Regions from separate parts of the Dictyobacter alpinus genome, predicted to be linked through region 2. Evidence: a T-box and tRNA genes for the amino acid it is inferred to sense, from the RefSeq annotation. Region 2 holds a T-box; the other holds one or more tRNA genes.
What was found. The T-box of region 2 lies ahead of serS (serine--tRNA ligase). A T-box ahead of a tRNA ligase gene usually reads a tRNA of that ligase, here a tRNA-Ser.
Positions count from the first base shown of each region.

Region 1 (16,023 bases), 1.9 Mb from region 2:
CATTCCAGCTGAGAGCCATCCCAGCCTGCCCGACGCGCAGGCGCTATCCATGCAATCCATCATCGCCGTCACCGACCAGCTCCTCGACGAAGAGACCCGGCGCACCTTCTACGCGCTCTGCGTCTTCCCGCCCAAGCCCAACACCTTCTCAGAAGAGGCCGCCATGGCCGTCGTCGCCTGTAGCACCGACGAACTCGACGCCCTCTCCGACGCCGGCATGCTTGAAAGCAACGGTGAACGCTACCAGCTCCACCAGGTCATCTCCGACTACGCCCTGCTCCAGATCCCAGAAGACCAGCTCAGCGCCATCCAGGAACGCCTGGTTGACTATATCGCCGACTATATCGAAGAGCACAAAAAAGACTACGACCAGCTAGAAGAGGAAAGCGACACCATCGAAGCCGCCCTTGAAATCGCCAACGAAATAGGCAAAGGTCCCGAATTCGTCAGAAGCGTCTGTGCGTTCGCCCCCTTCCTACTTCTGAGAGGCCTCTATCGGCAGGCTGAACACTATCTCGAACAAGCCTATGAAGCCGCCGTTGAGCAAAATGACCAGAGCCGTCAAGCCCAGGCTTTACTTTACCTTGGAGAGACAGCTCAAAAAAGAGGCGAATCGCAAAAAGCAGAGACATATCTTGTGAAAGGTTTGGAGATAGCGCGCGATATCAAGGATGACGAGCAGATATGCGCTTTTCTAAGTAATTTAGGAGATATAAGACGTAAGAAAGGAGATTTTGAACAGGCTGAGGAGTATCTAACCGAAGGGTTAACTTTGGCGCAACAAATTGGCGACATTGAGAGAATGAGCAATTTGTTAAAAAGTTGGGGTCCAGTAGTCACTGGTCAAGGTAATTACCAAAAAGCTATTGATTATTTGAAAGAAGGCTTAACTTTAGCTAGACAGATTGATAGTCCAGAACAAGCCTGTATTATTCTTAGTAATCTAGGAGTACTATCGGGTATGATGGGTGAATATATACAGTCAGAGCTTTACTTACAAGAAGGGTTAACGATAGCTCAACAAATTGGACATAGGGCGCAAAATTGTATATTACTACTAAATTTAGGAGCAGTATATGCTGGTAGAAAAGATTATCAGCAAGCTAAAGCTTCTTTTGAAGAAGCTTTGCGGATCAGTCGGCAGATGGATTATCCAGAAGGAACAAGCATGTCACTGCTTAATTTAGCAGAAATTGCTATTATTGAAAAAGATCATATACTGGCAGAAAAATATCTGGAAGAAACGCTGATATTAGCAAGACAACTTGGGCGACCTTTGATTATTGCTAGAACAATGAATGAATATGGAAAGCTGCATTTGCAACAATTAGAGATAGAGTCAGCTGAAAAAGATTTTCGCGAGGTGCTTAATAATGCTCCCAAAGCAAGCCAGGATTTAATAGCCATGGCTAATTATGGTTTGGCTCAAGTGGCGGCACTTAATAAAGATGTAGATCGGGCTATTATACTTGGTAAGGAAAGTCTGGCCATGTTGGAAGTTATGGGCGATAACAATGCTAATGAAGTAAGAAAATGGTTAAAAACAATAGGTGGTTAAAACACAAAAATGGCACGAAGAATTTAATTCTTCGTGCCATTTTTGTGTTTTAATCGAACCAGAAGTAGTTTGGGGAAACCTTTTTTGATGGTGTGGTTGTTGGTGTTGTGATCGGAGTCGTGGTTGGTGATACTGTTTTCACGCCAGCTGCGTGGCTGAAGATGGCAGGTCCTAGTACGAGGACGGTAGCCATAATGAGAAGTGCGAGAATAGGTAAGATCCAACGAAGATATTGTTTACGCATGATGATCCCTTTCCTGTGCCCGGGAGTGCAGGGCCGCTTCTGTACGGTCGCTCTTTACCGTCATGCCTGCATGTCTGGGGCTTACTACATTTTTTAGAACTTATAAATGTTGAACTACAGTAATAGAGTTGTCACAAGTGGCATATGCTCTAACCTCTAGAAGGCGCGCTCGACCAAAGGCTGGGTCAATGTCAGGGTGGATCCCATCCCACCGCGCTTGTGAATCGGGCAGGTAGTCGGAATGTGTGCTTGTCCAATCTTCCTATCTACCGTTCCGATGTTGACGATCCTGTAGGAGCATAGACTAATTTTTTCGGTAGAAGACATTTATACGCATTTCTTCTACCTGTCGAGCGCTTCGCTCGTGTTTGTCTTATACCGGAACAATATCATCAACAAGATCTAAGGTATAAGATTTTTCGTAAATCATCATTATTGCCCTCAACCCCTACCAAAAAAGTACTACGCCATAGGACAAAGTTGACGGCCATAGAGTAGGGCCGCATCAGGAGCGCATCCACAGGCATTTGGAGCCGACATTTACGGTGTATGAATGAGAAATTTGTGGTGAAAATGGCTATTAAGATTCTATAAAGATTATTTGAGGTACCAGAAATTTGGTACGTGGGAGTAAAAGGTCTTGATTGCGAAGTGCTAAAAAGGCGAGAAAAGATGTACAACCCATGTTATACTGATAACAGGTGGCCTGGCCCCAACGGTTTGAGATGGCCGATATTTCCCAGGCTGCCCTGGTCCTCTTTCTCTCCTCCCCTATCATTTCTCCTTGTATTCATGCCATGTACATTAGTAGCGGCAGGGTTTGTCCCTACTCCTGTTGCACGTACGACCAGGCACAAAACCGAGGCTAGACGTGTCTGGCCATGCTCGCCTCAACACGATCACGTGTCTAAGGTACCTTTCTTACGTGAACTGGAGCAGGGACAAGCCCTGCCGCTACTAATGTACATGGTGTGACTTTTGTGGGTGGTGGTGAAATGCTGTTACAAAGCGTGGGTGGGTGCGAATATATTGGTGAGATCTCAAACTGTGGAGTTAATGAATGTATCACCAATCATCAGCCCGGGTACCAGAGCCGATGGATTTATATGAGCGCTATGCGCCTGCCGTGCTGGCCTATCTGTTGCGTCAGGTTAGCTTGCGGGAGGATGCAGAGGATCTGCTGCTAGAGATATTTCTGGCGGTGGTGGAGAAAGGCGCCGCGCTCCATCAAGATGAGCAGCTTGTACGCGCTTTTATCTGGTCGGTGACGCGTAATAAGGTCGCTGACCACTATCGTCGCTACAGCCGTAGAGCGAGTATTCCATTGGTGGATGTCGAGGAAATGATCTATGAGCGAGATGACCGTGAGCCAGAGCAGGTGGCCTTGCGCCGTGAGGAATATGCTCAGCTTCACAAGCTGATCAACGAGTTACCAGAGACGCAGCGCGAAGTTGTGCAGCTGCGCTATGGCCATGAACTCAGCTATGGTGAGATCGCTCAAATAGTCTCTAAAAGCGAGAACGCAGTACGCATGATTGCGCATCGAGCTTTAAATATATTACGCGGCGCCTATAGTGGCAAGCCAACAGGGAGGAGCAAGTAATGGCTGACAACGAAAATAATACTTTCTCGGACATGACAAATCAACAACCGGACAGCTCTACTGACTCCTTTGAGGCCGTTGATGCCAGATTACGCGAAGACATACAGCATGGCTATCGCTCATATAGACAAGAGAACCAAGCATCGCTATCACGTGTCCAGGGACGCCTGGAGGCGCGTTTACGGCAAGCGCCAGACCAGACAAATATTCACTCTTTCGAGAAGTTTTATCAACAACGTCAGAAGGAAAATAGCATGGATGAAAAGCCAGTGCAAAGAGGACGGAGCCGCCTGGTACGCACCTTAAGTATCCTTGTGGCAACCCTGGTCGTTATTGCGGTAATCAGTAGCGCCGCATTATTATTCAATACTAGAAGTCACCTGGTTGTCGGTATTCCAACCGCAGGAACTATGACGCCAACCGCGACAGTCAGGCCAGACACAAAGCCGAGTCCTACGCCGACCGCTGCCATTGATGAGGCCGCATGTTCTTCTTCAGCTGATCCAGGCGAGCAATATCTGTGCTCGGCAGGTCAGGAAAAGCAGCTTAATATCTCGACCATGGTGGGCAAAACCCGCTTTACCATACAAAGAGGCTATGCAGACTCACAGCGTGTGCTGCTGACAACTGTATCTACTATTAATGACAAAGAAAATATGATAATAGGGATTGATCGCCTGACTATCCAGGGGGGAATAGTTCTATTTGGAGGAACCGGGGGCGGCCCTGATCTTAGAACAAATCAATGGTATGGTTTAGGTTCTTTCGACGCCAGCAAGATACCTGCAGGTACTAAGGAGCTACAGATAACAGCTCACCTTAGCAAAACTGCAGTAAAACCACCTGTAGTGAGGGAAGATGCAGGAACGGTGCAGTTGACACTGCCATTTCATCCTGAGAAGCGTGTAGCGACACTCAATCAGACTATAAATGTCGGTGGAACACCTGTCACACTTGATCATGTCATTGTGACACCGAGTCTTACCAGGGTTTATATTAAGAGTACGATAATTGCCCGTAATGGTCTCGCTCAACCTGAAGATATGCGTTTATCTGTAGATGGCGAAAATTCAAAAGATCTGGCCTCTTTGGGAGGTGGAGGGACATGGACCCCAACCGGAGATAAATATGGTACGCCGATCGGCTGGGTCAGCAATTATACCAATCCGCTCTTTGATCGGCAGGGAACATGGACATTACAGATTGCCGCCAGCGACCTTGGTAGTAGCAGTCCCGAGCCCATCACTTTTAATTTTACCGTGCCGCCCGCGCAATAGGTTTATTATGCGGACAACACGAATTAGCAGTAGTATTAACAAGAGCGATCCTGTCCCGGAGCATAGTTCTATGCGTCGGGGCAGGATCGCTGGCATAGTTAAAGGTGGGTCATTCACTTTTTTGCAAGAGCAACCATGGACCCATCCCCTCATACATCTCCCATCACGATAGGTCATCTTTAACATGATCATGATGAGGGAAGTTCACGTGGGGCGAGGAGACAGTGATTATGATCGTAAACAGGGACGTTCACGTGGGCCGTCCCTTCGCTCCACGTGAACGTTCCCGATCATGATCATGTCCACGATGGTATGGATGTCGTTGCAAAAATTTGTATGACACACGCTATTTAAAAAGGTTCTGTGAGATGAAAGGAACGAAAAAAAGCCTCTGATATTACTCAGAGACTTTTATGACAGGGGAGACAGGACTCGAACCTGCAACAACACGTTTTGGAGACGTGGACTCTACCATTGAGCTACTCCCCTAGAACCGGGCGGAGAGGGAGAGATTCGAACTCTCGGAAGGGTTACCCCTTCAGCGGTTTAGCAAACCGCCGCACTAGGCCACTATGCGACCTCTCCTTAGTGCGTTCTCGAAACGGATCCATTGTTTTCAACGCTGGCTGATAACTCATGAAACCGTCGCTTGCAGAATGATAATAACATACCACATCTATCCTGTCAACACTTTTTTCAGTGTTTTTTCGGCATCTTAGCAATGAGATAGTTTGGGAGTTCGCGTCTGAGTAATTTCCCCGCTGAATTGCGTGGAAGCTGGTCAACTATATGTATAGCTCGTGGTAGTTTGTAGCGTGCAAGTTTTGGGGTAGCATAAGCTAGTAACATGTCGGAAGAGAGTGAACTGCCAGCTTTGAGATGGACAAAGGCGATCGGCACCTGTCCCCATTGAGGATCGGCTTGCCCACAGACTCCCGCCTCTTCAACCTCTGGATGTGCCAGCAGGATGGCTTCAATCTCCGCTGGATAGACATTTTCACCGCCTGAGATGATCAGGTCGTTGCGCCGGTCGAGGACATAGAGATAGCCCTCTTCATCCACATAGCCGATGTCTCCGGTCGCCAGCCAGCCATCGGTGATGGTCGCGGCCGTAGCCTCTGGCCGATGATCATAGCCTGTGGTAATGCTTGGACCCTTGAGGCAGATGATGCCGGGCTGATGGGGTTGGGCGACCTTCTCTTCGTCCATGATGTGTAGCTGTACGGGGAGCAAGGGGCGACCGGCCGAGCCCAGCTTACGTAAGGCATCACCTGGAGCCAGGGTTACCGCTTGCGAGCAAGATTCGGTCAGGCCATAGGTTTGCACGACAGGCACATGGCGGCGCGCGCACTCTTCAAGGAGCGGCCGTGGCGCGGGACCTCCACCGAGCAGGACACAGCGTAACGTGGTTGGATAGTGTTGCTGCCGGTCATCCAGGTCTGCCAGCATACGTTGAAGCATCACAGCTACTACTGAGATAATCGAGACGCCTTGAGCTTGAATGGCTTGATTTATGCTACGGGCATCAAACTTCTCATACACTATAATGCGGATCCCATAGATCACATTCTTGAGCAGAATCGAGAGGCCCCCAATATGGAACAATGGCATACAGAGCAGCCAGCAATCGCTCTCGGGATGATGTCCCAGATTTAAAGAAGATCCCAGCGCATTCCACCACTGCATCTTATAGGTGATAAGCACGCCCTTTGGAGTTCCTGTGGTGCCAGATGTATACATAATCGCCTGGATCGCCTCTAGATCGATTTCATCTAAGAGTGGTGTGTGCAGATCTGGTGCAATATTTTGTAATGTGACCTGACGATCAGCGAGATCGAGTAGCAGTCTAGCCTCAAGTAGAGCTGGGAAGGCCTGCTTGAGTTCGCTGGCCCGTGTATGATACTGCTGATCACTGACGAGAGCCAGAGCATCCACATCGCGCAACAGCCAGACCTGCTCCTCAAGCGTCAGGCGCACATTCAAAGGAACCAGGATCGCCCCCAGGCGCATCAGTGCGTGTACACAGACAACAAAGGGCAGGCCATTACTGGCCAGCAGAGCCACCCGGCTATTCTGCCTGACTCCTAACGCCGCTAATTGGCGGGCCAGTTGGATCGCCTGCTGATTCAGTTCAGCAAAAGACCACTCGATCTCCGGTGTACTTACCGCGATCTTTTGTGGAGTATTTTCAGCACTACGCTGTAACCAATTTGGTAGCTGAGATCCTGGTATATTCATAAATTGTCTCCAATAATGAGTGATAATGTCATCATATGATAATAATTGGGTATCTCTCCCAGAGTAGCGGCAGGGCTTGTCCCTGCGCCAGTTCACGTACGACACGTCCCTGAGACACGTGGTCGTCGTGAGGCGAACATGGCCAAACATGTCAACCTCGGGCGTGTGCCTGCTCATACGTGAACTGGCGCAGGGACAAGCCCTGCCGCTACTGGGCTACCCTATCGAGATGGACGCCGAGGCCAGGTGCGGTTGGGACTGTCAGGAAGCCTTGTTGGATGGGTAGGGTTTCCTGGATCAGGTCATCGGCTAGCATGGGTAGGGTGGCGAGACCACATTCCAGTTGGATTTCGGGTGAGGCTGCGGCCAGGTGCAGTGAGCTGGCAAGGCCGATGCCGCTTTCGATGGTGCTGGTAATCACACACTGGAGGCCTGCGGCTGTCGCGGCCCGGATGATCTCACGGCTACTGCATAAGCCACCAGCGAGCTGTGGCTTGATTACCAAGATATCCGCCGCCTGCGCCTCCAGAACCCGCCGGGCACTGGTCAGATCGGAAAGTACTTCATCGGCCGCGATGGGAATGCTGGTAACGTGTCGCAGCGCGGCCATGCCTGCCAGATCGGTACGGTGCAATGGCTGTTCAACATATTGGATAGCGTATGGCTCACAGGCTGTCAACATCGTTCTGGCCTGCTCGAAATCCCAGGCCTCGTTCGCATCCAGGCGTAGATGCGGCTCTGGACCAAGCGTGCAACGGACCGCCATCACCAGTGCTTGCGCCTGCTCAATGTCCTGTCCTACCTTTAGCTTGATGCAGCTGTAACCATTGGTAATAGCTTGCAGGGCCAGCGTTACCGTGGATGCGATGCTCTGTGATCCGACCACCGTATTTGTCGCTACCCGCTCGCGTAGACGGGCCTGAGCAGATTGCAAGAGGGCAGGCGTGGGAGCTTCCGTTAGAGATGGCAGTGCCAGCAAGGTTGCCAGTGAGCATTGATAGTGTTGTCCCAGGGCATCCAGGAGCGCGGTCTCCAGGGCGCAGATAACGCTTGTAGGCAGAGTTGCGCCATGCTGGTAGATCAGCTCAAGAGCCGAGGCGAGAGAGCGTCCCTGGATGAGTGGAGTGATCAGCGGAAAACTTGTCTGGGCATCTTCGATGGTGCCACCACTAAACTTTGGCAGGGGCGCACACTCCCCGAAGCCGATAATGCCGGTGCTGGTCTGTAGTGTAAGGATAAAACCCTGACGTGTAGCCAGTTCTTCATGGGCACTGGTAAAGCTGGCAGGCAAAGGAATCCGATAAGGATGCCAGTCCAGATCGCGCACAAGCGGGATAGGTGATCTCTCTATTGAATCCTGGCGATTAGTACTCAACGTTCATGCTCCAGACTTTTCAAACAGATCTGCTTTTGTATTCAGACACGTACATATCTTGAGAAAAGGAGAAAGGCTCCCGCGCACGCTAAGTCGCCGGAGCCTTTTAAGGGATATGCTAATGAATGCCTATGGCAGGCGAGGGAATTTTGAGAAGTCAGGTTTGCGTTTCTCAAGGAAAGCATTCTTGCCTTCACGGCCCTCTTCGGTCATGTAGTAGAGCATGGTGGCGTTACCAGCCAGTTCCTGGATACCGGCCAGGCCGTCTGTATCAGCATTGAAGGCTGATTTCAGGAAGCGTAGCGCAACAGGGCTCTTCTCCAGAATCTCCTGGGCCCACTGGATCGTCTCTTCTTCCAGTCTGGCCAGAGGAACCACGGTGTTGACCAGTCCCATGTCCAGGGCTTCCTGGGCGTCATACTGACGGCAGAGGTACCAGATCTCACGAGCCTTCTTGTGACCAACGATACGGGCCATGTAGGTTGCGCCCCAGCCAGCGTCAAAGCTACCGACGCGTGGGCCTGTCTGGCCGAAGCGGGCATTGTCAGCGGCCACGGTCAGGTCGCAGAGCATATGCAGGACGTGGCCACCACCGATGGCGTAGCCGGCGACCATGGCGATAACTGGTTTGGGAAGGTATTTGATGACTTTCTGCAACTCAAGGGCGTTTAAGCGTGGCACACCATCGTTGCCGACGTAGCCACCATCGCCACGGACGCGCTGGTCTCCACCGGAACAGAATGCTTTATCGCCCTGACCGGTGAAGATGACGACACCGATCTCGGGATCTTCACGGCAGAGGGTGAAGGCTTCGATGAGTTCGTCGAGTGTTTGTGGGCGGAAGGCGTTGCGTACCTCTGGGCGGTTGATGGTGATTTTGCCCATGCCGTCGGCTTTTTCAAAAATAATGTCCTGGTAGTCGCGTACTTTTTGCCATTCAACTGACATGTGAGTCTCCTTTTATTCTTTATATGTTGTGGAACATATGACAGATAGTTTTTTTTTCTCTCTCTGTGACTCGCCGCCTGCGGCGGCGGTCGAGATGCTGGCGAACAGTGGCACGTCACCCAACGTAACGGCAGGGCTTGCCCCTGCTCCAGTTCACGTACGACCAGGCACCCTGGTCGAGCTGCCGGCAACCGCACGTCACCCAGCGTAGCGGCAGCCCTTGCGGCTGCCCCAGTGCACATACGACCAGGTACAAGCCCGAGGCTGACATGTTTGGCCATGCTCGCCTCATGATGACCACGTGTCTCAGGGACGTGTCGTACGTGCACTGGAGCAGGGGCAAGCCCTGCCGCTACGTTGGGTGACGCGCTCAATGGGCGGCAGCCCCTAACTATCTTACTTTATTATTGCACAGAATTTGTGAAGTTTCGAACCAGTGTTTCGAAAGCTTCTGGTTGTTCGAAATGGACGGTATGGCCGGCATTGGGAACAATCTGGTGTTGTGCCTGTGGTAATTGGGTGGCCATTTCACGGGCGATGGCGCAGAACTTTGGGTCGTCCTGGCCTGTGATGAGCAGGACTGGGACGGTGATTTCGTTCAGGCGTTGATGGAGCGCTGGCTGTATGCCGGTGCCGACGCCACGTAGGCTGTTGGCCAGGCCACGGGGTGTGTTGTGCAGGCGCTGCTCGCGTAGTTTGGCGCGTTGCGCGATGGACAACTTTTCCTGGCTGGCAAAGAGCGGACGACTTTCCCAATAACTGACAAAGGCTTCAAGACCATAATCCTCAATGCAGGTTGCCAGCGCTTCATCGCTACGCTGACGCTGTTCGCGCTCTTCGGCAATGGCCAGTCCTGGTGATGCACTTTCAAGTACAAGCGCCCTGAAATAGCCTGAGAGAGCCGTATAGAGGGCAATGCGCCCACCCATGGAGTAGCCAAGCAGGATAGCTGCGCCAGGGGCGATATGGAGCGCCTGTAACGCGGCCAGGATATCTTGCTGACAATGCTCCATGGAATAGCGCGTGGGATCCTCAGGAGCGGACGAGCGACCATGACCGAGCATCTCTAGTGAAATGACATGCATATCCTGGCCCGCCAGATGTTCCAGTAGCGCCCCCCAACTGGTCGCATTGCCGGTAAAGCCATGGATAAATACCAGTGTGGGCCTGAGCTTAGCGGTAGCGGCGGTTGGCTTACCAAGTTCCACCACACCCATTTGTACCCCATTAATAGCAATTGTGCCAATTTCGACATCTTTATAGTTGAGGGGTTGCATTCCCATTATCGATTTAGTCCTCCTGGTTACGGAGTGCACTCCCTACCACCTGCCATAACTGGCGATGCATAGTCACATTACTTGTGCGCTCAGTGCGTAGTTCAATAACGTGGAGTCCGCTCGTTTGAATATCCTGTTGAAACACCCGCCGAAAAGTTGTCCAGTCGGCAGGTCGTTGATAGCTGCCGCCATACATGCGTATGACCGGCTCAAACTCAAGTCCGGTTGGGGTGCCAAAGACCTGCTCAAAGTGCTCCGGATAGGCGGCCTGCGGCAAGAAAGAGAAGATGCCGCCACCATCATTATTAATCAAGATGACCACCAGATCCAATTGATGCAGGCGCGCCGCCAGCAAACCATTGAGGTCATGGAAAAACGAAAGATCGCCGATGACCAGAACCGTTGGGGTGCGTGCATGCTTGCCCGCGCTCACTCCCAGCGCGCTGGAGATCACACCATCGATGCCGTTCGCTCCACGGTTCCCGACTGTCTCTATGCTATGGGGAGCACCCCAGAAAAAGGTATCCATATCGCGTATCGGCATACTGTTGCCCGCGAACAAGGTTGATCCCGCTGGTAACAGCTCGGCCAGCTCGGTAAAGACGCGTCCCTCAAATAGCTCTGGAAAATCCTGGATCGTCGTATGCAAGGCCTGGCGTGTCAGGCGCTCTGCCCGCTGCCACTGTGCAAGCCACTGCTCATCGCGTGTATAGGTCTGGGAAAGCAAGCTACTGAGCTGCTCACAGAAAGCGACCGGATCAGTATGGAGCATTTGAGAGGCGAGCTGGGTGGGCTCATGCCAATCATTTTGCGCATCAATCACGATCTGTGGACAATGCGCGTAGCGCTTCATGTAGAGCAGGAATGGCTTGGCGACCGGCATTGGACCGAAGCGCAGTACCAATTCAGGCACATGCTGGTCCGTAAACGTGTCCAGGCGCAAAAAGGCATCGTAGCTACTGAGAATCAGACTTTGATCGTGTGGACCACCACGCAACTGTGAGAGCGGATCCGCCAGAATAGGATAGCCCAGCGTTTGTGCGAGTTGTAAGAGTGGCTCGGTCAGCGCGGGGTTAGCCAGGGGTCCAACCACAATTAAGCCATGTTTGTGGTCTTGTAGCTGTGTGGCGATCTGCTGGAGCGCCGCCGCTGGCAATGTTCCCAACGGGGCATCTATCACACTCACATAGGGTTGATTGGCGGGCCGTCCCTGCCAGGCAAGCGGGTCGCGTTGCTCGGGAGGGAGGAGGGGCTGATTGGCCAGCGCGGCAGGCGTGAGCGGTTCGCGAAAAGGAAAGTTCAGGTGAACCGGACCAGCAGGCACGGCACTGGCCAGTGAGGCCACGCGATTGGCTAACGTGCGGATGTAGCGCAACGCTTCATTTGTCGCTTCAGGGAGCGCGACTTCAACAAACCATTTGGCGTGTGTGCCATATAAGCGATTCTGATCAATGGCCTGGGGGGCACCGTTCTCGCGCAATTCATGGGGGCGATCAGCCGTCAACACCAGTAGCGGTACATGGGTTAGATGAGCTTCTGCCACTGCAGGCAGGAAATTAGCCGCCGCCGTACCCGAGGTACACACCAGGGCAACCGGGCGACCCAATTGTTTGGCCAGGCCAAGCGCGAAAAAAGCTGCCGAGCGCTCATCTACATGCATCCAGGCCTTGAGCTTTGGATGGGCCACAATCGCCAGCGCCAGCGGGGTTGAGCGCGAGCCAGGGCAGATCACCACATTGCGTACATCCGCCCGTTGCAATTCATCGATAAAAGCATACACATATGCATACGTAGGATTTTCAGCCTGCGCCCCGTACTGTGCATCATTCACATCTACCATAAGACCTTCTCACTTCTCTCCACCGAGACCACGCAGCATCACCTGCAACTTCAGGCAGGACTCCTGATATTCACTTTCTGGATTTGAATCCGCCACGATGCCGCAGCCAGCGAACAGCGTCGCCTGCCGACCTTCAACCAGGCCAGAGCGTAGCGCCACCGCGAATTCTCCATTACCGCCCGTGCCAATCCAACCCACCGGCCCCGCATACCAGCCACGATCCAGATGCTCATCCGCGCCAATCGCAGCCAGAGCAGGTAAGCGTGGATAGCCGCCGACCGCTGGAGTAGGATGCAGATCTTCAATCGCCTCCAGAATACTGTGTCCGGGTAAAAGATCGCCCATGATGGGAGTTTCCAGATGCTGAATATTCTTGAGTTTCAGCAAGTGTGGAGCATCCGCCACCCAGACGCGGGAACAGAGAGTGGATAGCGCATCGCGAATGGTCGTGACCACAAACTGATGCTCACCTTGATTTTTCTCACTGTGTAGCAACTCGTTCCCAAGATGTTCATCTTCCTCTGCAGTTGTGCCACGAGGAGCCGAGCCGGCCAGAGCCATCGTTTGAATTTGTCCATCCTCGCTACATACCAGGCGTTCAGGTGTTGCACCCATAAAATAGCGCGATCCGCGTTGGATAGCAAACACATAGGCGCCTGGATAAGACTGGCTCAAGCGTTGGAGCGTAGCATCTACATCAAACGGGTTGGCCTGCTCAACCTGTACAGCACGAGCCAGGACCACCTTCTCAAACTCGCCCGCCCGAATCTTCTCCACGGCCTGTGCCACCTGATTTTTCCACTGTTCAGCGGGCAACAGATTATGGGTGATAAACTCTTCATTTGTTGGCGCAGGCTTTTCAGTTGACGGCGCGGAGGTGCTCTGCAATGCATGTGACAACCGCTGTAACGTCTCAATCACCGCATTGGCCCGCTGCTCATAAGCATCCGTCGCATCGACCAGAGCATTAATCGTCAGGCCGGCCTTATCCTCATCCGAATGAAAGAGCAGATAAGGCAAGATCAACAAACCATCCGGAAAATTTTGCCAGAGATCAGTACGGGGTGTCAGGGTATCAAAAGTAAAGCCACCCAACAGCACCGGACCAGACGTATAGGCGGGCAAGTCTGTTGAAATCTTCTCAATGATCGCATCGCGCCGGAGTTCACGCCACGCAGTTGCCGCGCTCGATACACGCTCAGGTCCCGTCGTCTCAATTGCCGCCGCTTGCCCTACTCCTACCAATGCTCGTGCATCGACCGAGCGCGACCAAAAAAAACGATCCCCAAGATCAAGCTGTTGAAAAAGCGTAAAAAGCCATTGAGGATCATGCAGGGCAATGGGGAGTGTAATACTCACAAGAATCTGGCGTCCTAACTGGTTGGCGCGCTCCGTAGCCAGCCGAAACGTCCTTACAAAGTGGTCTCGGTCGTAAAGATGGGACCCTGAATTATTCGTACTACGCGCATTATCAGTAAAAGCTATATCCATTTATCTCACCAGAATTATGAATGTTTTGTATATTAAAAGCAACCGTGTGCAATCATAGCGGAATATCGTATTTTAGTTGACAACTTTCTATCTATCCACCGGATCACCCACCAATCATGCTCAGCGTGAATAGCTAGAAGTACACAATACGTCACAGAAGTATGATTAGGCGGGGCGACATGCTGCGGTGGTGGGTTAGCCAGATGCCAAAAGCAGTGCCTGTAGTATTATAGCACGGGATTGAAATTCGTACCAAGAGCCTGAAAAAGTGAGAATGTATAGAACCATAGCCATGGTGCCTCTGCTTAGCCATATTTTTCCTGTACAGCTATTAAACCTATCAATGAACATTTTCCCGGAAAATTATCATTTGTATTCTGTTGTCTGCTTATGAATTTCACTATAGGTGCTAAAAGGCGCTACAATCGATTTCTGAGACTTTTGGCAATATATACCTCCTGTCATGCTCTCTTCACTCCAAAGTCTCCCTACGTTCCTTACAAGCGCAAATAAAGGCATTGTATGCCTAAACATAAAATATATTATCATAAGAATTCTATAGCTATTGAAAATAGTAGCAGGTACAGAATATCTGAACGTATGTAAAATGCAAAATGATTATTAGATGAAATAAATGAGCAATAATAGTTTATAGATGCAAAAGACAACATATCTTACGGCTCACCGTCCTTCAAGGTTCCCGATCATGAGCAGCTCCTATTGAGTGCGTCTCCATGACCATCACCTGCTTTCGTGCATGGATGGTTCTCCCTCAGGAGACGGAGAGCTTATCTCACGTCGAGATATCGGGCGCCCATGCCTGATTTGTTGGAAAAAAGCTGACTGAGTTCGACAACTTAAGACATTTAAGAACTTAGACACCAGAGACATGTGCAGAAATGTCTTAAGTTATGGCGCAAAAAGGTGTTTGAGCCTGGCAACTTAAGACATTTAAGAACTTAGACACTAGAGACATTGGCAAAAATGTCTTAAGTTATGGCGCAAAAAGGTGTTTAAGCCCGGCAACTTAAGACATTTAAGAACTTAGACACTAGAGACATTGGCAAAAATGTCTTTAGTTCATTTAGGAAATCTGTTATTTCAGTGAATCAGGCTGTGCAAGAATGGAGTGGACTGTCTTGGACATTTACATTCTTCATTTCAGGTTACACTTACGTATGTATGTTATAATAATATATTTATATATATAAATATATTATTATATATATTATTAATAAATTAATTAAAATAGAAGAAAGATAAATTTCCCATAAAAAGAAAATGAAACGCTTTCATACCATATTTTTGCAATGTTAAGACATTTCTGCACATGTCTCTAGTGTCTAAGTTCTTAAATGTCTTAAGTTGCGAGCTAAAAACTAGATTTAACCAACAGCTTAAGACATTTTTGCCAATGTCTCTAGTGTCTAAGTTCTTAAATGTCTTAAGTTTGCCTGGGAATGGGTTTTATAGATATAAAATTGGGTCTATGTGGATAGCATAAATAGGCTAGTGATGATGCATACCCTCAGATTGCCAGTGTATTTTTGGATGGCGAGGTGAGGGTATGCCTGGATTTTTAGGGTTAGCGTACAAACAGGGTGATGCTAACGATTGCCAGGATGATGGCTATGATGGCGATAATAAAGGTTTTGCCCCATGGATTGGCCATATTGACGGTCCAGCCGATACCGATACGTTTATCGATCCAGAGGGCAGGATCATCGGGGTTGTAGTAGAACATGCCGCCGATCCAATAGCGGTCGTCGTCCCGGGCGACAAATTTGGGATTGTTTTGTGCCTGGTACTGGTGTTGATTTCTCTGGATGATTGTGCGAGTCAGGTAGACCAAGGTGCCGATAATGACCAGTAAGAGAATGGTGACTATCCCGATCAAGACGGCGTTGGCGTTACTTTCAGGGATGGCGCCAAAGATGAGCAGCGAGACAGCTAGAAAGACCAGATTGGTGACGGTGGCCAGCACAAGCAGGATCTGGCTGGTGCGATGGCGTAACTCATGCTGGTAGGCGACATCAGCTTCAGGATTGGCAGGGTCCACCTGCTGACGCGCGGTGGGTATATAGCGGGCCAGTCCTAGCAATAGCGCGGTCGTAAAGATCGCAGGCAACGGTAACGTCCATAGCGCCACCAATTTGTCGGTCCACTGATTGG
Region 1 is NZ_BIFT01000001.1:1,270,040-1,286,062, reverse strand. It holds gene EL633_RS05095 (tetratricopeptide repeat protein) at 1-1,558, shown strand, start outside; gene EL633_RS05090 (hypothetical protein) at 1,608-1,802, opposite strand; gene EL633_RS05085 (RNA polymerase sigma factor) at 2,863-3,405, shown strand; gene EL633_RS05080 (hypothetical protein) at 3,405-4,682, shown strand; tRNA gene EL633_RS05075 (tRNA-Trp) at 5,100-5,171, opposite strand; tRNA gene EL633_RS05070 (tRNA-Ser) at 5,181-5,267, opposite strand; gene EL633_RS05065 (o-succinylbenzoate--CoA ligase) at 5,379-6,920, opposite strand; gene menC (o-succinylbenzoate synthase) at 7,129-8,295, opposite strand; gene menB (1,4-dihydroxy-2-naphthoyl-CoA synthase) at 8,425-9,243, opposite strand; gene EL633_RS36485 (hypothetical protein) at 9,281-9,454, shown strand; gene menH (2-succinyl-6-hydroxy-2,4-cyclohexadiene-1-carboxylate synthase) at 9,648-10,526, opposite strand; gene menD (2-succinyl-5-enolpyruvyl-6-hydroxy-3-cyclohexene-1-carboxylic-acid synthase) at 10,534-12,360, opposite strand; gene EL633_RS05040 (isochorismate synthase) at 12,370-13,851, opposite strand; gene EL633_RS05035 (DUF1648 domain-containing protein) at 15,437-16,023, opposite strand, start outside.
Region 1: it has a tRNA-Ser gene. The T-box ahead of serS (serine--tRNA ligase) is inferred to sense a tRNA for this amino acid. The anticodon was not compared.

Region 2 (16,023 bases):
AAGGTGCGCTCATAGCTCGCCAGCCCACGGACATTAGAGAGATTGTAGATTAACCAGACCTTTTTTCATGGCATAAATGACCAATTGAGAGCGATCATAAATAGATAATTTATGATACACGTTGCTAATGTGATTACGTACCGTCTTCTCGCTCACCTTGAGCAGACGTGCGATCTCCTTCACAACAAAACCCCGGGCTATCAAAATCACTAATTCACGCTCACGAGGAGTTAAACCATCATCTTGTGGTGGCACTGGTTCAGTTGCCTGTAGATCGGAGACTGGATATGTCAGTAGCGCTGAGATGCGTACAGGAACTGGCATGTCCACATGTAGATGGGTTCCCTGAGCCGAAATACGCGCGATTGAGACCTGTCCCCCAAGCAGCGCGACACGCTCACGCAGGCCATTCAAACTCTGATGCCATCCCTGGGCCAGGCCAACACTCGCAAAAACAGTAGACATGCCATCATCACTGACACGCATATGCAGGCATTCCTCTCCTCGGGATAGCGACACGACAATAGATGCCGCGGCCGCATGCTGACAGATATTCAGAATGGCCTCGCGCAACACATCGTAGAGATTGGTGGCATATGCGCCTGACAGGGGAGAAGGCCAATCATGACACTCGAAGGTTACTGTATAGCCAGCATCTTGCATGCTCTTGAGGAGCGTCAGGACGGCCGCCATAAAGTCGAAATCATGCGTAGTCGTCTTAGTCTTACACAATCCACCAGAGGTCTGACGTAACGTTAACAGACTGGTAAGGGCCAGGGTATGCCAGTTAGCCACATTTCCATCCAAATCCTGCTCGATGGATTGGCAGGAACGAAAATGCTCAAGATCGGTCACCAGGACGGTCAGGGATTGTATTACGTTATCGTGCAATTCACGCGCCAGGCGGCGCTGATCTTCCTGTATTATCTGCATGTCAGGTACGTCGATACCAGGTAGCATCTTTTTTTCTTCCTCCGCTTACCACATTACTCATCACGGTCGGCTTTGCTATACATATAGATATAGCAACCTCTATATATATTATAGTATTTTGATAGCCTAAAAGCGGCATAATTACTATTTTCTATGACGTATTACTCAGATATCGCCATGTGCAGGTCCTTTTCCGACACATCGCGCCCGCGCAAACAACAGGTTGCAACGGTGAATGGCATTATCGTATGCTGCTGGCATGTGTCAGCAGGTTCAGGTTATTTTATGTATTTGTGGAGGATATTTATGAGCAGGCAAACTATTCTTGTGGTTGGAAGTATTAATATGGATCAGGTGGTGGATGTACCTCATTTACCAGTCATGGGTGAGACGTTGTTGGGAGCGAGCGCGCTCAAGCTTATTCCAGGTGGGAAAGGAGCTAATCAGGCGGTGGCGATGGCACGGCTAGGAGGTCAGGTGGCGATGGCCGGGCGCGTCGGCTCAGATCCGTTTGGGACTCAATCGCTACAGGCTTTACGCAATGACGGCGTTGCGACTGACCTTGTAGCGATAGATCCTGCTGTGGCTAGCGGTGTGGCCTTTATTTTTCTGGCTTCAGGTGATAATGCCATTGTGGTGGCGTCTGGGGCCAATGCCCATGTTGGTAAGGAGTCCGAACAATATGCCCGGATCCAGCAATCTTTGCGACAAGCCAGCGCCTTGGTACTACAATTAGAGATACCCCTCGAAACTGTCAGCAAATTGATCACGGTCGCCCATCAAGCAGGAGTGATGACGGTGTTGAATCTGGCGCCCGCACATAAATTGCCAGAAGATATTTTACGCCAGGTTTCGGTGCTGGTAGTCAATGAGAGTGAGGCCAGCTTGCTCAGTGGGCAACCGGTCGAGAGCCTGGATGAGGCACGTAGCGTAGCACGACAGCTACATACAGCGGGAATTCCATTGGTCGTGATTACCCTCGGTTCCCGTGGAGCGGTCCTGGTTACCACCGATCAACAGGGCAATGTCCAGACCATCTATCAAACAGCGCCAGATGTAAAGGTGGTTGATACCACTGCAGCCGGCGACTGTTTTGTAGGCGCTCTCACCGTCGCACTAACGGAGGAACAATCTCCAGAGGCAGCCTTGCACTTCGCTATTATGGCCAGCGCCCTGAAAGTCACACGCTTCGGGGCTCAATCAGGTTTGCCAACCCGACCTGAAGTCCTGGCATTTGAGGGCACGCAGCCATAAAGCCATCCAGCCATAAAATGTGCTCATCCAACTTTGACAACTTTTTCGGTTGGGTGTATATTACTGGCAGGAATATAATCCTACTAATTTACTCGGATTAATGGGGGCACAAAGGAGCTGTAAATAGATGGCAGAAATTAATGAAGCAGAACTCATGGACGCACTTCATGAGTGTTATGATCCGGAAATACCAGTAAACATCGTTGACCTTGGCCTGGTCTATAATCTGGATATTAACAATGAGAGTGGCCATGTCGATGTCAAAATGACCCTGACAGCAATGGGATGCCCCATGGCCGGCGAAGTTATGTCAGAGGTTGAGATGAGAGTTGGGCAGGTCGAGAATGTCAAAAGTTGTAAAGTTGATCTGACTTTTGATCCTCCCTGGTCACCAGACCGTATGACTGAAGATGCTAAATGGGAACTTGGTATGATGTAATCGCAGCATCTTTGCGATAAAAGACCCATGGGCGTTATGACTAGCATAACACCCATGGGTCTTTTTGCTGTGCTTAAGAGGACTCATGCCAGCTTTGCTCTCGTAAGCTCAAAATGCTCAATAACGCCATGCGCAAATTTCCACATCTCCATACCCACTCTTTTCAAATTTTCTACATCTCCATAAAACCCACCCTTGTTTTTGAGGAGGAGAATGGCACGGCGGTCGTGACCGCCGTGCCATTCTCCTCCTCAAAAACAAGCGAGCGCCGTAGGCGCGAGGTGTGAGGGATAAAACTTGCACATGACGTTAAATAATTATGGAGCAATCTGTACAATATCGGTAGGAGGATGATGATGGAATTTGAGGAAGCACCCGAGACAAAGAAACAGATAGCAACTTCCAACAAAGTTATCAGGAAGAAGCGCATTGCCATGGCGGCGGCGCTGCTTTTATTTGCGCTCAGCAGTAGCATTGTCGGTTATTCAGCCCTTTATCGACCATTGATACAACAGCAGCGGATTACAGCAACCGCACGGGCAAGAATTGTACAAACAGTTCAGGCACGAGCTACACACGCGGCACAATTATCAGCTACGGTAACGGCCCAGAACGAAGCAAAAGCAACTGCGGTCGCCTATCATCAGAAAAACTATGCTGAGATGACCAGTTTGTCGCCAATCATTAATGATGACCTGCGTAATCCAGACACCTATGACTGGGAGACCGGCTCTGGTTGCTCCTTCAAGGACTCCTCTTACAATACCTCAGTCAGTCAGAAAGGCTTTTTCTTGCCGTGTATCGCGCAGAACATTCAGCTCAAAAACTTTGTGTATCAGGTGGACATGAACATCACTAAAGGTGATGCTGGTGGCCTGATTGTACGTGCCCATAGCGATACTTCCCGCTCCTATATTTTTGTGGTTGGACAGGATGGTAGCTACAGCATTTATTACTATGAGGGTAATCATAAAAAGGCCGCGCTAGCACTGGCCGAAGGATATAGTGAGCATATTAATACGGGCTATCATAAAGAGAACACGCTAGGCGTTCTGGCCAGTGGTACCTCACTTGATTTCTACATCAATAAAAAATATACGACCAGCGTCATTGATACAACTCTGGGCAGTGGACAGATTGGTGTACTGGCTAATAACTACAAACATAGTACAGAAGTTATCTACTCACATGCCCGCGTCTGGAAATTCTAGCACGCACCAAGCACAGATAAACTGGCATACTCATGCATTTGCAATAAACATCAATTTTGCCTTACCAGGATGATAGCTTTTAAATGCACAAAAAGCTGAGAGATATTTTGTGCCCTTAAGAGAGGGGATAGAAGAGGTTTATGGAAAGATGCACGAATTGTGAACGTTTACTGTCACCAGGGATGATGCGCTGCCCCGCTTGTGGGCAAATGGTTTCAACAACCTCTGGCAAAATAGGATATTCTTCTTACGCCTCTGGTCCATTCCAACAGTTGGAATATCGTCACGGCACACCTAAAAATATCAACGTGGCCAGTACGGTTACCTCACGTTCTCTACAATCAGCTCAAAAACTCTCAACACTTCTGATCAGCGCCATTGTCATAGTCACGCTGCTACTACTGGCTAGTGGTGTTAGCTTAATGTATTATGCTGGTATTATTCATCCAACACAACTTCATAACCAGGCAACCGCCACGGCACAGGTACTTCAAAACGCCAGCAGGCATACTACGGCTACCGCGCACGCCCATGCCACAGCTACCGTACGCGCGGATAAAGCGGATAAAAAGGCGGCCGCCATAGTAGCAGCCCAGGCTACAGCACAAGTAAAAGCAGCTATAGCCATGCAACAAAACATGTATGCCCGGAGTACGAGCGGCAAACCTGCATTTAGTAGCCCTCTCTTCTTTGAAAGTGGAACCGACAAGGAAGGCGAAGCAGACTGGGATATCTATCCCACTAAAGATGGTGGGGGCTGTGCCTTCACAGGGAATGCCCTGCATAGTAGTGTTTTTCAAGCTAATTACTATGCGCCTTGTATCGCCCATGGCCTGCGTATCCACAACTTTGCCTTAGAGATTCAGATGGCGATCCTCAAGGGCGAGGAGGGCGGTGTTATCTTCCGCTCCAATGCTCACGACAAAAACTTTTATAGCCTACGCCTGAAAACTGATGGCATCTACGCCCTTATTCTGACTAGAGACGATGGTCATACCACTCCCCTGATCTACGAAAAAAGTCCGTTTATTAAAAAAGGAAATGGACAAGCCAATATAGTCACAGTTATTGCCCGCGCAAGCACTATCTATCTGTATATTAATAAACACTATATGGGTAGTGCCAGTGATCATACTTACAGCGCAGGAGCAATTGGAGTTCTGGCCATTGATCGTCAGGATGGTACCGATGTGGCTTTTAATAATCTACGTCTCTGGAAATTATAGCGCTACACAGATACAAAAAAGGCACGCATACCTGACCATCAATAAAAAGTAGTACTACAAACAAAGAGATGATTTGACAGAATATCTATAGCAACAAATAATAGACTAATAAGAATAGATCTATCGGTATTTGTTAGCACATAATAGAGAGAAGTGTATGAACTGCCAGGCCTGCGGATTATTTATTGCTTATAAAGTCTATCAATGTCCTCGTTGTGGACATATACTTATGGATTCACCACAGGAGTTCTCCCAATTAGAAGGAGCAGCCCTAACGCCTTCCAATCCATCACGCAACTTGTCATCAGATAACCAGCCAACACGAACACGTAGCGGCGCCTTGCGTCCTCCGGCCAAAGTGCTTTTTCGCCGTCCTGGCATGCAGGCGCATCCAGAGGGAGCAAATCCTCAATCAGGGCCCTTGACACCAAACACGTCACCACTACAACCAGAGCAGGATGTAGCGGCGCCACAGTCTGCCCCATTGCCCAATCCAGTTGCCTCTTTTCCACCAATGATTGAACGGCGCCCAATGAGGCTCCCCTCACAACCAGTAAGTCCAAAGAGTTATCAACAGTATGATACCCCGCCAGTGTCACAACCAGCCCCACATAATCCAATCTATATGGCCGCGCCTCAACCAGCAGCCAACCCCCCATTACAACCAGTACAGACAGTCCAACTCTCTCCAGCGGGAGGAAGCGGCCGACGAGCACAATTCGTCGAACAGCGTAATCACAAGAACAAGAAACTTGCCAGGACCATTATTTTTACAACTCTCACAATCTGCATTCTGCTAGCACTCAGCCTCGGGGGTTATTTGCTTTTACAAAATCCAGGCCAGACCGACAATCAATCTACACAGGCCAATCCTACAGCAGTACCAACCTTGCCAGCGCTCACCGCTACGGATCCACAAACTCTCTACCAACAAGCGACGAAACGTAAAATGTTATTGGAAGACACGCTTACAACTCAAAGTCCCTATAATTGGCAAGCAATAAACACAGATGGGGAATGCTCGTTTAAAGATCAACAACTCCATCTCTCTAGTATTCAAGGAGATAAAGCGATAATCTGCCTGGAACAGGGTTTAACATTTGATAATATCGCCTTTCAGGCGCAAATGACGCTTAATCAAGGAGACACCGGTGGCCTGCTTATTCGCGCCAATCCAGATGGAAATACGCTCTACATGTTTGGTCTCACCAACGTTGGACGTTTTCTACTGGCCAGTGCACAGGCAAAGACAGGTGCACAGACGCATATCATTACGGGAGGACTCAGTTCAGCCATCCAGCAGAAAACCAATCAATTAACCATCATTGCTCGCCAGCATACGTTCTATCTCTATGTGAATGGACAATTTCTGACCAAAGCTGATGATACTACTACCAAATCGGGGCAGATCGGCTTCTTCGCTGGCGACTCAGAACAAAATATACCGGATGCTACTTTTAGCAATGCCAGAGTATGGGGTGTTTAAAGCAACTACGCTTCTATATCCACAAAATCCAGAGATAATCGCTCACTTCCGAAGTAAACCATACGTCCGTTTTCGTTTCAAAAAAGCACATTTATGGTATCCTATAAAGAGCTGAACATGCCCATAGAAGTTATGGAGAGATGATGTCCGATATAGATTTGCAAAACAGGCCAATGGATACACCAGCACTTGCCAAACAAACCGGAGGCGACAAGACAACAACAGTCAGACCTAGCTGGCCTCCACCACCTCGTCCCCGTAAGAAACGCTCAAAACTAAAACTGGCAAGCTCGATCCTGGTAATTATTATTTCTTCTCTATTACTGATTAGCAGTCTTGCGCTGATACTCTTCAAAACATCAACCGGCTATCAAGCTTCCTTACGCCATGCAGCGACTGTTGAGGTACAGCAAACACGCAGCGTGCAAAATACCGCACAAGCACAGGCGCAAGGCACTGCTAACTATTTTCAAACGGCTCAGGCACAGATTGAAGCCAGTGCAACCGCTGAAGGCAATCAAGCAGCCATCGCTACCCAGACCGTTAATGATGCCACAGCCACAGCTACGGCTGGCGAGAAACTTTATCAGCTCTGGACGGCTAGCAAGACACTCATTGATGATCCTATGCAGGATAACAGTGGTAGCAGTAAATGGGATAGGGGTGGACCAGCAGCGAATACTGGCTGCAGTTTTACCGATAATACCTACCACGCCAAAGAAGCTCAGATAGGATATCTCCAACCATGTATCGCGCAAGGCACGAATGAGACCGATATCGCCTATCAAGCCAGTGTAAGCATCCTCCAGGGCAATCCTGGTGAGGCAGGACTCCTCCTGCGAGCCAATAGTGAAGGTAGCTCTTATTATTTTTTCCATGTGGGCAGCAATGGCTCATATGCACTTGATCTCTACCAGAGCGACAATCAGGGAAAAATATTATTGCAAGGGCTCAGTGACGCCATCACGCCAGGCCTACAACAAACGAATCAATTGATGATCCTGGCCCATCAAGATAGTCTTACAATCCTTGCCAACGGACACTATTTAGGCGCAATCTCAGATGATACGCTGACAAGCGGAAAAATCGGGGTGGCGGTAATTAACAATGGCACGCCCATTGATGCCACGTTCAGCGACGTCAAGGTCTGGAAAAACGAAATCAAATCCTAAACCGCTTTGCTGCTACGGAAAATTTTAGTAGTGACGGGAGCGCCGCGACAGCCAGCAGGATCAATAAAGGTTCAATTGGCGCTCTAAAGCGGGGAATACCATAGAATGCTATATTTTGCGCAATAGTCACTAGCAGTACCCCATAGACAAACAATAAATCACGCCAGCGCCGGCGCGTAAACCAGAGTCCTGCTATAAATAAGAGATAGATAGGCCACGGGGTAATCCTCATCAGCACCAGAACCACGCGCGTAGAGATTTGATTCGTGAAACGATCAGTAGGCAGATCAGCTTCATGCGCATCAGGAACCCACATATTGGCCAGATGAGCCGTAAGTAACGACGGCATCTTATCCAGATGCGTTTGCATCCACAGTAAAGCATAATCTTTATACAACTCTTCACGCCCTATCTCGCACCTGGCATCACATGTATACAACGGAAAGTGTCTGGAAATCCCGGGCACGGACGTCAAAGGGTTCAGCCAGGTCATCTGGTCCCAGGAGCGCTGGGAGATCAGATCATTGTAGGATCCTAGCAGGACGGTGCCATCGCCCGTGGCAATCGGCAATACACGCTGGGTGACCAGATAATTACGCCACGTCCATGGCACAATCAAAAGCAAAGCCAGTGCTGGCACTAATACCAGCATACGCCCCACATAACGCCAGGCAAACAGCCGTTGCCATCCCATGACAAGTAGCCAAACCAAAAATAGTACCAGCAACACCAATCCATTCGGTCTGGTCAAGGCCAGCAAGCCAGGCAAGAGACCACTGGCAACTGCCAGTAGCAACGTGCGCTCACGCTGGAAGCGATAAAGTAGATAACAAAAAGCCGTTAACAGAAAGGTATAGAGCGTCTCCGAATAGAGCCAGCCAGTATAGATAAAAAGATTGGGATAGAAAGCGGCGCTCATGCCGGCGACTAACGCCAGGCGCTCAGTCAATAAACGTCGCGCAAAGAGATAGATTAATAAACATGTCGCGGCATCTAAGACACAGAGAAATAAGCGTACAAACAGATCATTTGGACCAAATAGCAACGATAACAGACCAATGAGTAGTGGCCAGAGTGGTGCACGCCCAACAGTAGGGATGTTGCCATGCAAACAGAAACAGTGTGTTTGTACTATATGCAGGCCAATATCTCGATATTGCGCAGAATCATGCAGCGGCTGATAATGGGCCGCTACAGTCAAATTATAGCTAACGCGCACCAGCAAGGCCAGTACAAAAATAGCCAGGGCTATCTTATTACTTCGCCAACGCATATCTATCATAGTATCCATCACTAACTTATAACGTTTCCAAAAAAACCTTCAAGCAGAAAAAAGGTATCAATAGTGTAACATTTTTTGCTCTGATTGACTGTTGACAAATAATAAAGCTACTGCTATCCTGAAATGGAAGAAATAAGACAGGCAATGAATGGGACCAGTACCTCTTGTCATAGCAAAACAGAGACCTGCGGGACGGTGCGACGCAGGATAGGCAGGAGAGAAATCCACCCTGGAGCCTACGCGCTAAGCGTCAACGGTTGCCCCCGTTATCAGGTTGTAATGAGTTTCACTACACGCTCATCAGGGCTGTTGTATTGAAAGAAGCAAGGTGGTACCACGATTTCGCGCACGTAGCGTCGTCGTCCTTTAAGGAAGGACACGGCGTTTTTTTATTGCCCATAAATAGCGTGGTCCGCATTCTTTAGTGGAGGCACGCACACAAAATAATCAAAGGAGAAGAGCATGCTTGACCTGGCATTTATTCGTAGCAATCCAGATGTGGTAAAAGAAGCGGCACGTCTGAAAAACAACTCGATCGATATTGATGCCCTGTTGGCCCTGGATCAACAGGTGGTGGCCTTGCAACATACAGTAGAGGATACACGCGCTAAACAAAATCAGCTTTCAAAAGGTATTCAACAGGCGGCCAAGGAAAAGAATACCGAGCTACGCAACAATCTGATCGCAGAAGGCAAAAAGCTGGCTGAGTTCATCAAGGCCAAAGAACCAGAGCTGACCCAACTCGTGGAAGAGCGCTATAACCAACTGTTACTGGTACCCAATATTCCTGATCCCAGTGCCCCCGTTGGAAAAGATGAGAATGATAACGTTCCCATCAAGTATTGGGGAGAAGCACCAAATTTTGAGTTTAAGGCACTGGATCACTATGATCTGATGCTCAAACACGATCTGGTTGATATCGAGCGCGCAGTCAAGGTAGCTGGCTCACGCAGTTATGCCTTACGCAATGATGCAGCCCGACTAGAACTTGCCTTGATCAATTTCGCCATGGATAAAATGGCGCGCAAAGGCTTCACTCCTTTGATTGTACCGGCAATGGCCCGTGACTTCGCATTTGTCGGCAATGGGCAATTTCCTAAAGGCCGAGATCAGGTTTATGAGATCAAAGATCAAGACCTTTTTCTGGTTGGTACGGCTGAAGTCTCGATCACAGGCATGTATAAAGACGAGATCATCAAGGGAGAAGAACTACCACTCAAGTTCGTTGGCTATAGCCCTGCTTTCCGTCAGGAGGCCGGTACATATGGAAAAGATACCCGTGGCGTCTTCCGCATTCACCAGTTTAATAAAGTTGAGCAGTATATTATCTGTAAAGCTGACCATGAAGAGTCAGTTTTCTGGTTTGAACAACTACTGCAGAATGCTGAGGAGCTAATCCAGGCTCTTGAGCTTCCTTACCGTGTCGTCAACGTCTGTACTGGCGATATGGGTGACGGCAAAGTTGGCATGTATGATATCGAGTGCTGGGTTCCAAGTGAGGGGCGCTATCGCGAGACCCATTCATGTTCGTACCTGCATGATTGGCAGGCGCGCCGTGGGAATATACGCTATCGTGATGAAGAGGGAAAAGTTAAATTTGCCCATACCCTCAACAATACAGCGATTGCCTCGCCACGTATCTTAATTCCGCTGCTGGAAACCCACCAGCAGGCCGATGGGAGCATTCGCATTCCTGAAGCGCTGCGTCCATTCATGGGCGGACAGGAATATATTGGCCGCTAGTTCAAGGGTTCTTTTATTGTGGTCAGCAGATCTGGTCGATGCCTGTCGTCATCGATCAGATTTTTTGAGACGTGGCAGAAAATTGTCAGCGGTACCGCTGACAATTTTCTGCCACGTCTCAAAAAAATCTGGCTCTGCTTCGCAGAGCCAGAGCGTTTGGGCACGGCAAATTATTTTTTGGCAGGCAGAGGAATTATTTCAGCTACAGCCGTTTGCAATTCATCATCAATGGTCAGTAGTCCAATACTACAGGTAGGTTGGCGACGTCGATCGGTGGCACTACCAGGATTCAAGAGTAATTGTCCATCATGCTCTTGATTATAAGGATTGTGGCTATGACCAAAGATCACCACGCGTGCATCAGGAAATTCCCGTCGCGCAGTACGCGCATAGTTACGTGCCTCCCCCAGAATATGTACAATACCAATCCTGCAATGACCAACCTTTACCTCTTTCTTGATTGGCAACTTCATGACTACTTCCTCATGCTCAACATTTCCCTGTACCGCCACCACCGGAGCAAGCGTCTCCAACTCAGAGATCACAGACAGTACAGAGAGATCACCCGCATGAATGATTAGTTCAACATCAGCAAAATATTCCCATATCTCATCCGGTAGAGCCGAAAATCTGGGCAAATGCGTATCAGAAATAACACCTATGCGATGATTCATCTTTGTATCCTCTCATATTTTGAGATATAGTAGTTATGATCCTTTAAAGGATCATAGTAATAGTGCGAAACGTAGGAACATACTACCAAGCTAGAGAGTAGGGACACTGTACCGAGTGTCTTCAATCAGGATATCATAATGCGTATTGCGATTATATCTGATATACATGGAAACATTGTAGCTTTAAATGCTGTGCTTGAGGACCTGAGCAAGCAGGATAACATCGATCAACTGGTTATTGCCGGCGATCTCTGCCTGAATGGTCCTTATCCAAAAGAGGTTCTTGCTACCCTGCAAAACCTACACTGTCCTGTCATTCAGGGCAATGTAGATACAGATGTTGTGATCCAGAGCTCAAAAAAAGGGCCAAAAAAACAGAGTGTGATTGCCTGGACACGCGAACAGATTGGTCCTGCCGGTATCGATTATCTGGCGGCACTCCCTTTTAGCCATCTCGTCTCCAATCCCAATGGCACCGATCTGCTAGTCGTCCATGCTAATCCACTTAATCAAGAGGAAGCTATCTTCCCAACCACACCTGATAGCAAAATTGAGCATCTCTGCAGAAAGCTTCCACCTACTATTGGCGCTCTGGCTTTTGGGCATTATCATGTGGCCTATAAGCGCCGCTGGCAGCACCTGTTGCTGGTTGACGCTGGTAGTTGTGGATTACCACGTGATGAAGATCCAAGGGCCTCTTACGCCATTGTGAACTGGCAAGATAACATCTGGCAGGCTGAACACCGGCGCGTCAAATATGATGTTAAAGCGGTTGTCAAGCAGCTTAAACAGAGTGGTATTCCAAATGTGGATAAGCGCATTAAAGTGTTAACTGAAGCTAAATATTAGCATATATGCATTCATAAATTGTCAGACAAAGCAGTCTGACAAATCTCTTTGTTATCGCAAAAGCTATCCTTAAGGATAAGTTTACCTCAAACTATCTTCTTCCTGTGATAAATTTAGAACCACCGATTTTTCTTCATGAGCTATCCTGTAACTATTCAGGACTGGTCGATGCCTGCGGCATCGACCAGATTTTTCTTGTGCCGTTGCAGAAAATTGTCGGCTGCGCCGACAATTTTCTGCAACGGCACAAGAATTTTTTTAGAATTTTTTTTTGCTCTGCTTCGCAGAGCAAAAAAAATTCTTTTCAACCTATGAATAAAGGGATAAAACAAGGGAATAAAGGGGTAAAACAAGGCCACCAGCAAGCCGGGTGGTTTGCTGGTGGCATAAAAAAACATACTATTTGATTAGAACGTAAGTATTACAAGTCTGCATATAAACGAACGGCAACAGATTAACATAATTGATAATCATGCTCATCCGAGCACGCAATATATTGCAAACAACTGGCTAAATTCAGCGCTGCCATATCTGGAGTCTCGCCAACATTCTGGTCATCTTCGTCCAGATAAGTAGCAGCATCGCCTACATCCACTAACTCAAGTTCCTCAATAATCGAGCGCAGTTCTCCTGTTGTTGTCATTGGTTTATCTCCCAGTCCTAGACGTTTGAATTAAATGCATTCACTTCCACCTGTAAAGCTGGCAAGCCTCCGACTTCAATGTCCATGCCAGCTATTTTTCACTGGAGGGCTTGCGGGCGCAAGCTTCCCTTGGATATTAGAATAATTTTTCTCTGTATCTATTGATACGTTTTATTTTCAAACTCGTCATTATAGTAGGCCAAAAAGGTCATCCACTGACCATAAGAGGTCACCAGAGCTTGAGTACCGAGACAGAGAGAAACGTGATATACTGACGGGGAGTAAAACGACGTATCAAAGGGGTAACGGGACAGGGAGTATAAGCTACTATTTACGACTTTCAGGAACGCATCATCCTGTCAGAAAGAGCTATCCCGGTTCTACCTGCGAAACGAGATGCACGTCTATCACGATCCTGGCATTCAGATGTCTGGTTCCAAAGGCGGTGCCGACACACCATCTATGTCAAATAGAGATGCAAGGGGCTCAACCCTGGCTGGACGCTCTTCCTCCTTCGTGCCGCTCACCGCATCTCATTGGATATGAAAATTAGTCTATTTAGACAAATATACTTTTGTACCCATGTATTGAGAGAAGAATAAGCTATCCATAAGGTCTAATAAACCTGCTTGATGCTTTCAGACTTACTCACATATATAATCAATGGGTTCATAAGAACTGCAGGAGAAATTTATGACGAGTACTCATTATGATGTTGCAATCATTGGTGCTGGCCCTGGTGGCTATGTGGCCGCTATTCGCGCGGCACAGCGAGGTGCCAAAGTTGCGATTGTAGAAAAACAGTATATGGGCGGTACCTGCCTGAATGTTGGCTGTATTCCGTCCAAAGCTATGCTGCATATTGCTGAAACCCTGCACAATCTTTCTTCAATTGAAGAACTAGGCATTACCTTGCCCCAACCACCTGTCTTCAATATGAATAAGGCTGTCGCATTTAAAGATAAAGTCGTCAAACGTATGACCAGTGGTGTCAGTACGTTGATGAAGGGTAATAATGTCGATGTGTTCGATGGACTGGGTAGCGTGGATGCGTCCAGGACCGTAACTGTCACGAAAGACGGTAACACACAACAGTTTAGTGCCGATAAGGTTATCCTTGCTAATGGTTCCGTACCCTTTATTCCTTCTATGCCTGGCGTGGATGGCGATAAAGTGATGAACAGCGATACCTGCTGGAATCTACCAAAGACGCCTGAAAGCTTGATTTGTGTCGGCGGCGGCGTGATTGGTATTGAGCTTGCCTGCATGTTTGAAGCACTGGGAACTAAAGTCACGATCCTGGAAATGCTCCCCAATGTGCTGGCTCCAGTAGATGAAGAGGTCCGTAAGCTACTTGTGCGTATCATGGGCAAGCGTGGCATCAATATTGTCACTAATGCCAAAGTTGAGAGTATCGTCGACGAGAACGGACTGAAAAAAGTTCAGACCACCACAGACAAAGGTGAACAAAGCTTTTCAGCTGAATATGTCCTGATGGCCGTTAGCCGCCGCCCAAATACCAGTGGGTTGGAGCAGTTAATGGAACAGGGACTCGATACTGACCGTGGGCGTGTTCGCGTCAATGACAATCTGGAGACCAATCTACCAGGCATCTATGCTATTGGAGATCTGATCCATGGTGCAGGCCTGGCACACGTAGCTTCGATGGAAGGCGAGATTGCCGCGGATAATGCGACAGGACACCCTGCCATCATGAACTACGACGTGGTACCGAATCCTATCTATACCTTCCCTGAAATCGCCTCCGTCGGCCTGACAGAAGCCGCAGCACGTGAAAAGTATTCTGAGATTCGTGTCGAGCGCTTCCCCTGGAGTGCGATCGGAAAAGCGGTTGCAATTGGCGAGACTGAAGGCTTCACAAAGGTCATCATCGGTAAATATGGTGAATTCCTGGGCGCCCATATCATTGGTCCGGATGCCACCAACCTGATTACAGAATACTCGCTAGCCATGCGTGGTGAATTGACCGTAGATGAGGTTGAAGAAACCATTCATCCACATCCAACGCTCAGTGAAGGATTACGCGAAGCCGTGCTGGCCGCAGAGGGACATCCTATCCATATTCCACCTCGCCAGGCAGCTCGCGCCCGTTAAACACACATGGTAAAAAAGATCATTGTACTATAAAAGAGTCGCTGGTAATCAATCTTTTACCAGCGACTCTTTTATATGTTCAGCATGCAATATAAAGAACGCTACCATCAACTCTCTAGCTCACCGCGCTGCCTTTTTTGCAGCAAGGCTGTCCAGGCCATCCGTTCAGCAATTGACATAGGTAAAGTGAAAGTATATGGTTCGTCATGATCAGCTTCCATGCTCAACTCAAATTCCAGCCTTTTCACATCTATAGTATTAATGCGCTTACCGGCCAGAAATTGATCTGCGGAAACCGAACTTGAGATCTGCCCGGCGTTCTGCCTGGCCAGCATATCATCCATCTCAGTCTCAGAAGAAGCAAAAAACACACGTATATTATCTTTAGGAATATAACTATAAGCGCGCAATAATGTAAAGAGGGCGTGGGGCGATGTCAGTAAAGTTGAACGCCATTTCCAGACCGCTTGCTGAGTTATTGCCTGACTACCATGGGATTGTATATGTTCAATATTTTCTACAGTGGCTTGTTCAACACAAAACGCAACTCGATAATAAATCATTGTAGCTTTACCTCTCACTTATAACCCCACATACCAGATGGGCCACACGAATACAATCAAAAACGGTTGTCTCGGCTTTCAGCTATACAACAATGTCTTTGACTGCTGCCTCCCTGCTCACCATGAATAAAATCTAGTGTCTATATTCACTATACGTCATTATGCACTACTTTTGGGTTAAACATAACCCTTTTGGGGGGTATGACTGTCAGCTTGCTATGAATATTCAAGATAGAACAGGCAAAAAGCATATACACGACAATACTATGATCTTTTCCAGGCTCTATGGCATTGAAGGGGAAAGCGGGGTGCAGGGGCGGCAGCCCATGATGGAGCGCGACGTGTCCTCGCAACCCTCCCCCACCACCTTCCCCCGAAAGACGGAGAGCCCTTTTCTAGCTGGACATTGAAGGAAATGCCGAAAAAAAAACAA
Region 2 is NZ_BIFT01000001.1:3,218,952-3,234,974, reverse strand. It holds gene EL633_RS12930 (AAA domain-containing protein) at 1-15, shown strand, start outside; gene EL633_RS12925 (helix-turn-helix transcriptional regulator) at 34-960, opposite strand; gene rbsK (ribokinase) at 1,240-2,187, shown strand; gene EL633_RS12915 (iron-sulfur cluster assembly protein) at 2,315-2,626, shown strand; gene EL633_RS12910 (hypothetical protein) at 2,977-3,837, shown strand; gene EL633_RS12905 (hypothetical protein) at 3,978-5,063, shown strand; gene EL633_RS12900 (hypothetical protein) at 5,293-6,549, shown strand; gene EL633_RS12895 (hypothetical protein) at 6,690-7,721, shown strand; gene EL633_RS12890 (ArnT family glycosyltransferase) at 7,711-8,994, opposite strand; T-box leader at 9,139-9,373, shown strand; gene serS (serine--tRNA ligase) at 9,466-10,746, shown strand; gene EL633_RS12880 (metallophosphoesterase family protein) at 10,917-11,420, opposite strand; gene EL633_RS12875 (metallophosphoesterase family protein) at 11,559-12,269, shown strand; gene EL633_RS12870 (hypothetical protein) at 12,425-12,667, opposite strand; gene EL633_RS12865 (hypothetical protein) at 12,724-12,912, opposite strand; gene lpdA (dihydrolipoyl dehydrogenase) at 13,606-15,027, shown strand; gene EL633_RS12855 (hypothetical protein) at 15,135-15,590, opposite strand.